DNA from 2 places in the Blautia stercoris genome. Region 2 is predicted to be linked to the other one. Evidence: riboswitches for the same ligand, from Rfam matches in the RefSeq annotation. Region 2 holds a riboswitch; the other holds the start of a gene.
What was found. Region 2 has a riboswitch for lysine ahead of ACYQ2D_RS15515 (Na+/H+ antiporter NhaC family protein). Riboswitches for the same ligand answer to the same signal wherever they lie in the genome.
Positions count from the first base shown of each region.

Region 1: linked by a shared signal. The riboswitch ahead of dapA (4-hydroxy-tetrahydrodipicolinate synthase) and the one ahead of ACYQ2D_RS15515 (Na+/H+ antiporter NhaC family protein) in region 2 are both predicted to bind lysine.

Region 1 covers NZ_BAAHYF010000001.1:951,344-954,843, forward strand. Annotated here, with positions in the region: gene ACYQ2D_RS04595 (undecaprenyl-phosphate glucose phosphotransferase) at 1-613, opposite strand, end outside; gene dapA (4-hydroxy-tetrahydrodipicolinate synthase) at 828-1,712, opposite strand; lysine riboswitch at 1,786-1,956, opposite strand; gene holA (DNA polymerase III subunit delta) at 2,017-2,994, opposite strand; gene ACYQ2D_RS04610 (DNA internalization-related competence protein ComEC/Rec2) at 3,053-3,500, opposite strand, start outside.
Region 2 covers NZ_BAAHYF010000002.1:1,237,038-1,240,537, reverse strand. Annotated here, with positions in the region: gene ACYQ2D_RS15515 (Na+/H+ antiporter NhaC family protein) at 1-1,532, opposite strand, end outside; lysine riboswitch at 1,693-1,862, opposite strand; gene ACYQ2D_RS15510 (cytidylate kinase-like family protein) at 2,111-2,710, shown strand; gene ACYQ2D_RS15505 (beta-ketoacyl-ACP synthase III) at 2,978-3,500, opposite strand, start outside.

The DNA of each region.
Region 1 (3,500 bases), on a different contig from region 2:
GAATCACCATCAGATTATCAATTCGTCCAAGCACTTTAATTCCACGATACATATACCCTGCCTGTACATTATCATCTAAAATTCCACGAATCGTATATCCCCACTGAGGATTTGCAAGAATCCGGTCAATATATTCTTCACACGCTCTGCTGTATCCCACCAGTAAAATATGTTTCTGATTATAACCTTTTGCGCGCATCTTGCGAAGTACAACCCGAATCAACATTCGAGTCAACTCTTCTGACACGACATTAATTGCATAAAAAATAACAATTACATGACGGGAAAAGTCAATCTGCTTAATTAGATACAACCCTGTAATCAACAGAAACAATCCTAATGTATTTGCCTTAAATATATTTGAAAATTCAAGTCTTCTTCCTTGTACTCGTTTTGGCGTATACAAACTAAATGCATAATACAACATAAGATAAGCTGGTACAATAAATAACAGCGCACTCATATAGATATGAAATGGAAGCCGTCCGCCCTCATCTCTTAAAATCGGCAGATGAAACTTTAAAAGCCATGCCAAAAAATAAGAAATAATAATCACAAAAGCATCAATCACCACATGCAGCCGGTTAAAATGCTTCTGATTTTCCTTTATCAAGGTCTAACCACCTTCTATTCTTTTATTTCTAATTCATTAAATTTTTTGCTAATTCATTAAATTTCTAAATTATAATACTATAAAATTAACAAAAAGGCAACTAAACATTTCTTAAAATCCACAGTTTCCCCTGTCATTTTCCTCTAAAAAAATGCAAAAAATCCGCTATAAGAACGTTTGTTTTCGTATCTTATAGCGGATTCTTCTGTTTATTTTATAAAATTCCTAACTCTTTCATTGCTTTTTTGAGTACTTCCTGGTGCTCCGGTTCCATCTCAGTCAGCGGTGCACGAAGCGGTCCAACTTCTTTTCCCTGCAGATTCATTGCAGCTTTTACCGGAATCGGGTTTACTTCGCAGAATAATGCATTGATAACCGGAAGTGCCTCTAATTGCATTTTACGGCTTCCTGCAACATCCCCTTCAAAGAATTTGTAAACCATATCATGTACATACTGTGGTGCTACGTTAGAAAGTACAGAGATAACTCCCAGTCCTCCTAAAGATAACAGCGGTACAACCTGGTCATCATTTCCGGAATATAAATCAATCTGTCCGTCACACAAATTCATAACCTGTGCCACATGGCTGATATCTCCGGATGCTTCTTTGACACCTACAATGTTTTCTACATTTTTTACCAGATGAGCAATTGTTTTTGGCTGAAGTGCGCATCCTGTACGGCTTGGTACATTATAAAGAATTGCCGGAATTTTAATTTCGTTTGCGATTGCTGTATAATGTGCAATCAGACCATTCTGAGTTGCTTTATTATAGTAAGGTGTTACTAAAAGCACTCCGTCTGCTCCTGCTTCTTCTGCTTCTTTACTCATCTGAATTGCAGTCTGAGTACAATTTGAACCAGTACCTGCAACAACAGGAATTCTGTGATTGACACGTTCAATAGTAAAACGAATTGCTTCTAAGTGTTCTTCTTCGGAGAGTGTTGCGGATTCTCCTGTTGTTCCACAAATTACGATGGAATCTGTTTTTCCTGCAATCTGTTCCTCTAAAATCTCATCCAGTTTATCATAATTTACCTCTAAGTTGTCTTTCATTGGTGTAACAATTGCAACACCTGCGCCTTTAAAAATTGCCATATCTTTTCCTCCTTGAATGATTAACTAAAAAAGAGACGGCAAGATGCGCCGTCTCCAGATATCCGTTTCATATCTATCAGATAGCACTCCATCCTGCGATGACAGTCATGCCACTCTTAATGACATGCCCAAAAACACAAGCTCAGGTCTTGTATTTTTTCGGCATCTTTCCCTTTCAAAAGCCTTCATCTGCTCCTGAACATCCAACCATTTACTCATGAAAAATGCAACCTCTATCTACATCTCGTATCATTAAGATGATATCATTGCACAGGCACCTTGTCAAGTCCTCTTGGCGAGTATTTTAACTGCTGAATTCAACTAAAAGCAGTTCCACGCTTAAGGCATCATTTAAATATCCTGTTTTGACCTGCTCTTCGGTTTTGGTGCATTTTTCCACTGCTGATTTTAACTGTCCTAAGGAGTACCGTCCTAAAATCTTCTGATAATTTTTTACGACAAACGGCTGGATTCCCAGACGCTTTGAAATTGCGCTCTGGTCATATCCCTCTTTCTCAAGTTCTTTTACCTGAAGCATTTGGTTAAACTGTCTTGCCAGCAGATATAAAATACGCATCGGTGGTTCTTTTAAGGCAAGTAAATCATAATACAAATCCAGTGCCCTCTGTTGTTTTTTCTCTGTCACCGCACGAAGCATATCGAAAATATGATTCGAAACCTGTGAGGTGCAGACAGCTTCAATATCGGCTCTTGTAATCACATCCCGTTCTAAGACATAACAAAGCAGTTTTTCCAGCTCTTTTTCAATATTTCCCATATCCGTGCCGGTTTTTGTTAAAAACAGTTCCATATCGTTTCTTGTAATCTTTTTCTGTTCCTTATTTAAAATTCCAAATATCCAGCGAATCAGCATATCTGAATCCTGTTTTGCAAACTCTACAATCCTTCCGGATTTTTTTACTGCCTTATACATCCGGCTTCGTTTATCTACTTCTTCCTCTATAAATATCATACACAGATACTCGGGAAGCTGTGACAGATACTCAGGAAGACTTTCACACTGACCTTTAAAAAATCCGGTATTCTCAAGAAAAATCACTCGTCTTTCTGCAAAAAAGGGCATAGTCTGTGCCATCTGAATCACTTCCTGCGGTTCTGTCTTTTTTCCCTCAAAAAAAGTAAAATTCATTTCATCTCCATCAGGAAGCAATGCCTCTTTCATTCTTTTTTTATATACCTGTTTTAAATACGCTTCTTCTCCATAAAAAAGATAGACATTTTTAAACTCTTTCTGCCTGATGTCTTCCTGCAAACTCTTCATAATAATATTATTCCTCTATTTCTTTCTTGTGTGCTCTTTTCATCTATTCTATCACACTTCATTTTTTATAGAAAGAAAGTTTATTTCTTTTTCCCGCTGTAACGGTAATCGCTCCTCTTTCTATGGTCACATACCACCCTATCTGCTTTTCCTTCAGCCGTTCCAACAATTCTTTGTGAGGATGCCCATAAGAGTTTCCTTCTCCACAGGAAATGATTCCAATCTTTGCACCTGCAGCCTCTAAAAATGCCTCCTTTGCTGAATTTTTTGAGCCATGATGTGGTACTTTTAAAATATCAATCTGTTCCTGCCTTTCATTTAACTGTTCTGTCACTGCATCTTCTCCCTTTTGTTCCATATCTCCGGTAAATAGCACACTTAAATTATCTGTTTTAAAAAGCAGAACCTGGGAATTTTCATTGCTTTCTCCCGTCTCATTCTCAGGAGAAAGACATTCTACCTGAAATGCCTTTTGTTTTAACTGTGCCCCCTTTTTTATGTAACGC
Region 2 (3,500 bases):
TGTGTGAATCCTGCTACCACATAGGTTACACAGCTGATTGCCGCAACGGTAAGAGCATATGGCAGCTGAGTAGAAACATGATTCACATGGTCACACTGTGCTCCGGCAGATGCCATAATTGTTGTATCTGAAATCGGAGAGCAATGGTCTCCACAAACTGCTCCTGCCATACATGCTGAAATGGAAATAATCATAAGCTGTGGATTTGAATTCTCAAATACATGTACAACAATCGGAATCAAAATTCCAAAAGTACCCCAGGATGTTCCTGTCGCAAAGGCAAGTCCTGCTCCTACTAAAAAGATGATTGCCGGTAAAAATTTCATAAAACTTCCGGCACAGCCCTGCATCACAGTATCCACAAACTCCGCTGCACCAAGACTGTCTGTCATTGCTTTTAAAGTCCAGGCAAATGATAAAATCATAATTGCCGGTACCATCGCTTTAAATCCTTCCGGAATACATCCCATACATTCACGGAATGGAAGAATTCGACGTGCCACATAAAAGATAATAGTAATTAAAATACCAAACATACTTCCGATTACCAGCCCGACAGAAGCATCACTCTGTGAAAAGGCAGTTACAAAATCCACGCCGGAGAAAAATCCGCCTGTATAAATCATACCCAATACACAGCAGACAACAAGACTTAAGATTGGAAATACCAAATCTATTACTTTTCCTCTCTGTGTTACGGTCTCATTTTCCGCTGTTGCATAAGGACGAGCTGATGTAGTATAAATATCACCATTGATTGCATTGTGCTCATGTGTTCTCATTGGACCAAATTCAGCTTTTAATAAAACCATTCCAACCATCATAACCAGCGTTAACAATGCATAAAAATTATACGGAATCGCTTTTACAAAAATCGTAAGTCCATCTTCGCCCTCAACAAACCCACTGACTGCCGCTGCCCAGGATGAAATCGGAGCAATAATGCAGACCGGAGCTGCAGTTGCATCAATCAAATATGCTAATTTTGCACGTGAAATATTTTGTTTATCTGTTACCGGACGCATAACACTTCCTACAGTAAGACAGTTAAAATAATCATCGATAAAAATAAGAACACCAAGTAAAATGGTTACAAGCTGTGTTCCGATACGACTCTTGATTTTTCTGCCTGCCCATCTGCCAAAAGCAGCAGAACCTCCTGCTTTATTCATCAGACATACAACCGCACCTAAAATAACAAGAAAGATTAAGATTCCCACATTATAAGAATCCGATATAACAGAAATAAATCCTTCCTGAATCATATGGACAACGGTTCCTTCAAAACTAAAGTTTGAATAAAACAACGCTCCCACTAAAATTCCAACAAATAAGGAACTATACACTTCTTTTGTAATCAATGCTAACACAATCGCTACAATCGGAGGCACCAGTGCCCAAAAAGTAGCATACATTTTTGGCACGTATTCTGCCGCCTCTCCATCTGCGGCAAAAACTGTCACCGCACAGAAAAAGGTCAGCATGAGAACTGCCATCCCTCCTGTAAGCAGTTTTCTTCTTACGTTTTTCATAAATTTCCCTCTCTTTCTTTTGGAATATACTCCATAAGAGTACATTTGATTTCTTTATTGACCGGACTTTGTAACATTCAAGTCGAAGATTAAAACAAAAGAAAAACCATGAACGGTTTTTCTTCGCAAAGAACCCATTCATGGTTTTTATTCAAAATAACCCTGAGATAGCTCTCCACATTCGTGACAGTATAATGCATCTTATCCATTATCCCAGAGATTGTATTTTTGAGTGCAAATCCATCCCTTCGGCAGTCTCCCCTTTCTTGTTTACCTGTCACTCACCATCTGGTAAAAAATACTCTTGAAGCCCGCACCTCTATCTTTTCCTCTTTTTATCTTTTTATCCGGCTTATGCCAGAAATCTTTTTTCTTTAACAGTTATACTATACCATCTTACAAAGCAAAATCCAACACTTTTCGACAAAAACTTTTCGATATGCGTTTTACACAAATTATATTGTATAAATCTCAAAATTATGTTAAAATAGTATAAACAAAATTCGGATTCATTCTATATTTTTATGTATTATGAAAAAATTTTGAAATATTTTATATGCATTTAAGGAGGGATTTTTATGTCAAAACAGGTAATTACAATTAACCGTACTTATGGCAGTAATGGACGTCTGATTGGAAAAGCACTTTCAGAACGTCTAAACATTCCTTTTTATGACAAAGAATTAATCGAACTGGTCAGTCAGGAATGTAATATTCCGGCAAAAGAATTAGAAAAAGTAGATGAAAAACGCGCAAATCAATGGCATCTTCCTCTAAAAGAAGCAATGCAGATGGAACCGCAGTATCATTTTCGTCCTATGAACGACGTATTGTTTGATGCACAGTCGACTGTTATCCGTGATCTTGCCGAAAAGGAAGACTGTATCATTGTTGGACGCTGTGCAGATTATGTGCTTCAGGAAAAGAAAAACTGCCACCGTGTCTTTATCTATGCTCCATTTGACTACCGGGTTCAAACTGTAATCCGTCGGCTCGACCGCAACGAAACCAGTGCCAAACGACTTGTCAAAAAAATGGATAAAGAGCGCCGTTATTACTATGAATATTTTACAGACCGCAAATGGATGGATATGAATCATTATGATTTATGCATCGACAGCAGTAAATTTTCAGAAACAGCCATCTTAGATATCTTAGAGGCTTTGTATCTAAAATAATTAATCTCCGTGGGCTAATAACCGAACTATAAGTAACCGAACTTCTTAAATTAAAAAGGAGTGTCAGTCAGACTGGCACTCCCTAAAAGCATTATCCTTACAAAAATCCTCTCTTTGAGGCAGAAGAAATCTCTCTGACAGGAATTTTTACCGTAAATAAAATTCCCTTCTCCTGTGCTTTTACACTTATTTTTCCTTTATGATTTTTTACCACATTATTTATTTTTAATTTTAGTTATTTTATTTTTGTAAAGCAGCCTTAAATTTTTACCACTCTAAGAGTACTGCTCCCCAGGTAAGCCCTGCACCAAATCCGGAAAGCACCAGTTTATCTCCTCGATTTAGCATCCCATTTCGGTTCATTTCATCAAGCAGAATCGGAATACTTGCTGCAGATGTATTTCCATACAAGGATAAATTCATTGGAAACTTCTCTTCCGGCTCTTTTAAACGTTTTGCAACAGACTGAATAATTCTGCTGTTTGCCTGATGCAGGATATAATAACGGATTTCTTCTTTTTTTACTTCTGCTTTTTTCAGAACTTCTTCCACACACTCCGGCACCGTCTTTACTGCAAATTTAAAAACCGGTTGCCCTTCCATATACAGGTACTCTTTTGTTTCTGATTCATGATTCAGCAAATTTCTGGTTTCTCTTGCCTTACAGCTTAAGACTCCTTTTCCTGTCCCATCTGATTTCTGAACCAGTTCTAACACCCCTGTCTCTTCTGCACTGACAACCGCTGCTCCTGCTCCATCCCCAAATAACACACAGGTACTTCTATCACTC